DNA from 2 places in the Methylovirgula sp. 4M-Z18 genome. Region 1 is predicted to be linked to the other one. Evidence: predicted binding sites of a transcription regulator. Region 1 holds the regulator's gene; the other holds the start of a gene.

Region 1 (3,315 bases):
GCCGGGACCGCCGCCGCGACCTGCGCCACTGCGGCCTTCATGGCCTATGATTTTCACGAACTCAGCCCATACGTGCTCATCGGCAATCCGCTCACTTTGCTGGTGATCGAATTCTTCGCCGTGCCAGGCGCGTTGCTCGGCGCGCTTTTATATCCGCTCGGCCTCGACGGGCCGGTTTGGACCTATGTCGGCATGGGCATCAATATCGTCATGGCGGCCGCCGGCCATTTAAGCGAATTGCCCGGCGCCACTCTGCATCTGAAAGCTTTCGCGCCGTCCGCCCTGTTGTGTTTCACCCTTGCACTTGCCTGCGCCGTGATCTGGCGCAGCACGCTCTTTCGTCTCGCAGCCCTCCCGCTCATAGGACTTGGGATGTTCGTCGCCGCACAATCCGAAGCCTATGACATCTTCATTCCATCCTATCCGCAATCCATCGCCGTGCGGCAAGACGACGGAACGTTGGGTGCGCTTGGCCTTCGTCCGGATCTCTTCGCGCTCGCGCAATGGCTGAGCGCTGATGGTGATAGCCGGACGCCGCGCGACGCGGCACTCAGCGCGCAATCCCATTGCGATAAACTCGCTTGCATCGCGACGCTGCCCAATGGCGAAGTCCTGTCATTGGTGTTGCAGGCGCAAGCCTTTTACGAAGATTGCACGCGCGCCAACATCATCGTCAGCCCGCTGATCGCGCCGGACTATTGCAAAGCCCAACACATTTTCGATCGCGAAAAACTTCTCCAAACCGGCGCCGTCGCGCTGCGCTGGTCCAACGGACAATTGATGATGCAAGCCGCGCGTGCTCCGTTGGAAAACCGCCCCTGGTCGCCTCTGCCGACGCCCATCCGCAAACCCTCGCATTTTGCCGATGCGGCAAAGCCGTCACAAAACTCCAGCAACGCGTCCGCGCCGAAAAACGATTACGGCGATCCGTTCGCCTATGATGCCGATCAATGAAACGTCAGTATTTACGGATCAAGCTGACGAGCTTGCCCTGGATCTTCACCCGGTCCGGCCCAAAGATTCGCGTCTCATAAGCCGGGTTTGCGGCTTCGAGTGCGATCGAGGCACCGCGCCGGCGCAAGCGCTTCAAGGTCGCTTCCTCATCATCCACCAGCGCGACGATGATGTCGCCGGTGTCGGCCGTGTCCTGCCGGCGGATCAGCACCGTATCGTTTTCGAAAATTCCCGCTTCGATCATCGAATCGCCGCGCACTTCCAGTGCGAAATGTTCGCCCGAACCCAGGAACTCCGGTGGTACCGAAATCGTGTGGCTGCGGGTCTGAATTGCGGAGATCGGCGTTCCGGCGGCAATGCGCCCCATCACCGGCACAGCGACGCTTTGCATCGTCTCGTCGTCGGGCGAGGCCGTGCCCACCGCGCGCACCTTGCCGAGATTGCCCTCAATGACGCTCGGCGCGAAACGGCCATTGCGCGAGCTGCTCGGCACTGCCGACTCCGGCAGTTTCAACACTTCTAGCGCGCGGGCGCGATTGGGCAGCCGGCGGATGAAGCCGCGCTCCTCGAGCGCCATGATCAGCCGGTGAATGCCGGACTTTGACCGCAGATCAAGCGCGTCCTTCATTTCGTCGAAAGATGGAGGCACGCCGGTTTCCTTCAGGCGCTCGTGAATGAAGCGGAGCAATTCATTCTGTTTCTTGGTCAGCATCGATCATTCCCCTTCATGTGCTCGCAACCTTAAGGAAGCCTTCGCGAATCAATCGCTGTTCCTCATAACCTGCGGCAGGACCTTAAACAAATCATGAACGCATGTTAAGCGTTCTTTTTATGTTCCGCAAGGGGTAAATCGTTGAATTTGGCGCAAGACTCCTGGGTTTGACGGTACGAGGGCGTTCAGCCGGCCCGGTTAATTTCTTCTGCGACCGCATCAAGCCGAGCGGCGAGACCTTCGCCGAATCGTCCGCTCACGCAGTCATCGTCGAACAAATCGGCATAGCGCTCGCCCGAGTCGCAAATCAGCGAAACGATCGAACCCGGCTCGCCGGCATCGAGCATGCGCCGCCGCAGCCGCAACGCGCCGATGAAATTCGTTCCCGTGGAGGGGCCGACGCGGCGGCTGAGGATCTTTGACAGCACGCGCATCGCGGCAATCGAATCGAGGTCCTCGACCGGAAACATTTCGTCCACCACGTCGCGGATGAAGGACGGCTCGACGCGCGGCCGGCCGATCCCCTCAATCCGGCTGCCGGTGGCGCTGGTCAGCGTGGGGTCGCCGCTGGCGTGATAGGCCGTGAAGATGGAGTTTTCCGGATCGACGACGGCGATACGCGACGCATGCTGGCGGTAGCGCACGAAACGGCCGAAGGTGGCCGATGTCCCGCCGGTCCCCGCGCCGACGACGATCCAGGCTGGAGTCGGATGGCGCTCGTGCGCCATTTGCGCGAAAACGGATTCGGCAATGTTGTTGTTGCCGCGCCAGTCGGTGGCGCGTTCGGCATAGGTGAACTGATCCATGAAATGGCCGCTGGTTTCGCGCGCCAATTGGTGCGAAGCGGCATAGACGGCATCGGCGGAATCCACGAGATGCAGGCGCCCGCCGTAGAATTCGATCTGTGCGCACTTTTCCTGGCTGGTGCTGCGCGGCACGACGGCAATGAAGGGCAGGCCCAAAAGCCGCGCGAAATAGGCTTCGCTGATCGCTGTCGAACCGGAGGAGGCTTCGATGATCGTCGTGCCTTCATGCACCCAGCCGTTACACAAAGCATAGAGGAACAATGAGCGCGCGAGCCGGTGTTTCAAGCTGCCGGACGGATGGGTCGATTCGTCCTTGAAGAAAAAATCGACCGCGCCGGGAAGCGGGATTGGCACGAGATGCGTATCGGCAGAGCGTGTAAAATCCGCCTCGATGCGGGAGATGGCAGTGTCGAGCCACGTGCGGGCCATACGTCCTCCAATCGATGAAACGCTTGAGAGCGTGCCTGACTACAGCCGAATGATCCGGCACAGATCGCCGGCGTCCGCCGCCGCGGCATGCGGGACGCGGATCAGGAGGCACTGCGCCTCGGCCAGGACGCGCAGCATCGAGGAATCCTGCAGGCCATGCGGTGTCACGCGTGGCAGGTCGTCCGCGCGCTCGGTGAGCGTCGCGCGCAAATAATCCTGCCGGAAATCATTGGCCTTGACCGGCACGGCGAGGCGCGCCGGCTCGCTGTGATCGTCCGCCGCGTCGGGGTCGCCGCTGAGCGCGCGGATGAGCGGCACCACGAACAGTTTCGAGCAGACAATGGCGGATACCGGATTTCCCGGCAAGCCCAACACATGCAGACCGCCGAGCATGCCGTGCATCAGCGGTTTGCC
Region 2 (3,315 bases), 1.5 Mb from region 1:
CAGCTATGGTTGGGCGGTGCTGGAAGATCCGGCCGGCACGGCAACGCCGCAATCCAAGGGCACGCTGCAATGGGGCGGTGCCTACGGCCATTCCTGGTTCGTCGATCCGGTGCGCCAGCTTTCCGTCGTTGCACTGACGAATACCGCTTTCGCCGGGATGCAGGGCGCCTTTCCCGATGCGATCCGCGATGCGGTTTACGCTTAAGCAGCTTATCTATTCCGCTGCCCGCGGAAACTTCACTGTCGTCGCGGGCGCGGTTCTTTCCGGCGCGTCCTCGAACTCCACCGCTTGAATCTTCTCGCCGCGCGCCAGCACCTTGTTCGAGGAAATCACGATATCCGACACGTCCTTCTGCGCCTGGCGGAAATGGTCGTCGAGCTTACCGACCCTGTCGCCCAGCCGCCGCACGTCGTCGAGCAATTTGCCCACCTCGTCCTGAATGCGGTGCGCTTCCTCGCGCATGCGCGCATCGCGCATGATCGAGCGGATCACCTGCACCGCCATCATCAGCAGGGACGGGGACACGATGGTGATGCGGGCGCGGTGGGCGCGCTGCACCACGTCGTCGAAATATTCGTGCAGGTCGGCGAAGATCGATTCCGAAGGCACGAACATGACTGCAATGTCTTGGGTCACGCCGGGCACCAGATAGCGCTCGGCAATGTCCTTCACATGTTTGCCGACATCGCCGCGCACCCGCGCGATGGCCCCGCGTCGCTCCTCTTCGGTTTCCGCCTCGCGCAGAGCGGTAAAGCCTTCGAGCGGGAATTTCGCGTCGATCGCCATGCCGCGCTCGTCATTCGGCAGCCGGATTAGGCAATCGGGCCGCACGCCGGTTTTCAGCGTCGCCTGAAATTCGAAGGCGTTGGGCGGCAGGCCGTCGCGGATGATCGCTTCCATGCGGCTTTGCCCGAAGGCACCGCGTGTCTGCTTGTTGGCGAGAATATCTTTCAGCGTCACCACCTCTTCGGTCAGGCCGGTGAGGCGGTTCTGCGCCGCGTCGATCACGGCGAGGCGCTCGTTGAGCTTGGTGAGATTCTCCGCCGTCGTTTTGGAGGATTGCTCCAGCCCCTGGCCGACCTTGGTGCCGACCGCGTCGAGCCGCTCGGCCATGTAGCGGGCGAGGTCCGATTGGCGGGTGGTGAGCACCTCGGCCATGGTTGCGAGCCGGCCGGCAAGCTCGGCATTGGCCTTGTTGATCTCGCCCAGCCGCTCGTCGAGTTCCTGGCTGCGCTCGGCTTCGGCCCCGGCGGCAAAATCGCGCTCCCGATTGGCGCGCAGGGTCGCTGTGGCGAGTACGAGCAATAGCCCAAGCATGGCCAGGACGGCGAGCACCAGAAGGTGCAGTACCGTGACCGGCGTCGATCCGAGGGTCAGGACGGGGGAGGAGAGAGTCATACCTTGCATGAGCCCATCATATATGATTCGCGCGTAAGAACAAAATAGGAACTTTTCCAATCTAAGGGCCGTAAATCCGGAGCTATTAAATTGACCGATTACCCCAGCGCGCTTATGTGATGCGCAAGAGCCCGATCAACCGAGACCCATCGATGACCATCCGCCCCATAGTCCTGCTGCCCGATCCCCGTTTGCGCCTCGTTTCCGAGCCGGTGACAACGATCGACGCCGAGATTCGGACGCTCGTGGATGACATGCTCGAGACCATGTACGACGCCCCCGGCATCGGCCTTGCCGCCATTCAGATCGGCGTGCCGAAGCGGGTGGTCGTCATCGACCTCGCCAAAAAGGAGGAAGAGGAGCCGGCGCCCATGGTTTTCCTCAATCCGGAAGTGGTCTGGAAATCGGACGAGCTCGCCACCTACGAAGAAGGCTGCCTGTCGATTCCCGATTATTTCAACGAGGTCGAGCGCCCCGCGAAAGTGCGCGTGCGTTATATAGACCGGGACGGCAAGGAGCAGGAGATCGACGCCGACGGGCTTCTCGCGACCTGCCTGCAGCATGAGATCGACCATCTCAACGGTGCTTTGTTCATCGATCATATTTCGAAGCTGAAGCGTGACCGGGTGATGAAGAAATTCACCAAGGCGGCGCGGCTCGCGGTCTAGGCCGGAAGCCAGGACGCAAGGATTTCGAGTATCAAATGACTCTGCGCATCATCTTCATGGGGACGCCGGATTTTGCGTGTCCGGTTCTGTCCGAGATCGTCGGCCAGGGCCATGAAGTCGTGGCGTGTTATACGCGCGCGCCCAAACCCGCCGGGCGGCGCGGATTGGAACTGACGCCATCGCCGGTGCAGGTGGTGGCAGAGCGGTTTCACATTCCTGTGCTGACGCCGAAAAGCTTGCGCAGTGAGGAAGCCGCCGAACATTTCCGCGCGCACGACGCCGATGTGGCGGTCGTCGTCGCCTACGGGCTGATTTTGCCGAAAGCCATTCTCGATGCGCCGCGTCTAGGCTGTTTGAATTTGCACGGCTCGCTGCTGCCGCGTTGGCGCGGTGCGGCGCCGATTCAGCGCGCGATCATGGCGGGCGACACGGTGACCGGCGTCATGGTGATGCGTATGGACGAAGGGCTCGACACCGGACCGATCGGGATGGCGGAGAAAATCGCCATCACGCCCGAGATGAATGCGCGCGACTTGCACGACCGCATGGCGACGATCGGTGCCGACCTGATGGCGCGCGCGCTTGGCGCGTTGTCGCGTGGCTCGCTGCACTTTCAGCCGCAAGCGGAAGATGGCGTGACTTACGCCGCGAAAATCGACAAGGGCGAAACACGGATCGATTGGGCGAAGCCTGCGCCGGACGTGCATAATCACATTCGCGGCCTCACGCCCTTTCCGGGCGCTTGGTTCGAGATGGATTCCGGCAAGGGGCCGGAGCGCATCAAAGTTTTGCGCGCACATTTAGGAGCGCGGGCGTCCGGCGCCGGTGCGGGCGGGACGCCCGCGGTCCCAGGGACTACGCTTGATGGCAATCTCATGATTGCCTGCGGCACAGGCGCGATTCAACTCGCCGAAATCCAGCGCGCCGGCAAGGCACCGATGCAGGTCGCGGATTTCCTGCGCGGCACGCCGGTGGCGGCCGGAGCGAAGCTTAACTGACATGCCGCGCTACAAGCTCACCATCGAATATGACGGTACGCCCTTCGCCGGCTGGCAGCGGCAGGAGGTGCATCTCTCGGTGCAGCAGGTGCTGGAAGACGCGCTGTTCGGCGTCACCGGCGAGAGGCTGATCGTGCGCGGCGCGGGCCGCACCGATTCCGGCGTGCATGCGACCGGGCAGGTGGCGCATATCGAGACGAGCCGTGTCTGGCGCTCCGATACGATCCGCGATGCCGTGAATGCGCATATG

What was found. The regulator LexA, encoded in region 1, represses DNA repair genes until DNA is damaged. The targets are predictions, from matches to a motif close to TGTTCNNNNTGTGTTCNG.
Region 2: V9T28_RS15185 (DNA recombination protein RmuC) is a predicted target of LexA. The motif match lies at 1,435-1,452, and genes of this name have one in related genera.

Annotation. Positions count from the first base shown of each region.
Region 1 covers NZ_CP149574.1:1,727,522-1,730,836, forward strand. Annotated here, with positions in the region: gene V9T28_RS07930 (ComEC/Rec2 family competence protein) at 1-954, shown strand, start outside; gene lexA (transcriptional repressor LexA) at 959-1,666, opposite strand; gene V9T28_RS07940 (PLP-dependent cysteine synthase family protein) at 1,852-2,901, opposite strand; gene V9T28_RS07945 (molybdopterin molybdotransferase MoeA) at 2,941-3,315, opposite strand, start outside.
Region 2 covers NZ_CP149574.1:3,263,169-3,266,483, reverse strand. Annotated here, with positions in the region: gene V9T28_RS15190 (serine hydrolase domain-containing protein) at 1-205, shown strand, start outside; gene V9T28_RS15185 (DNA recombination protein RmuC) at 215-1,408, opposite strand; gene V9T28_RS15180 (peptide deformylase) at 1,552-2,067, shown strand; gene fmt (methionyl-tRNA formyltransferase) at 2,109-3,065, shown strand; gene truA (tRNA pseudouridine(38-40) synthase TruA) at 3,067-3,315, shown strand, end outside.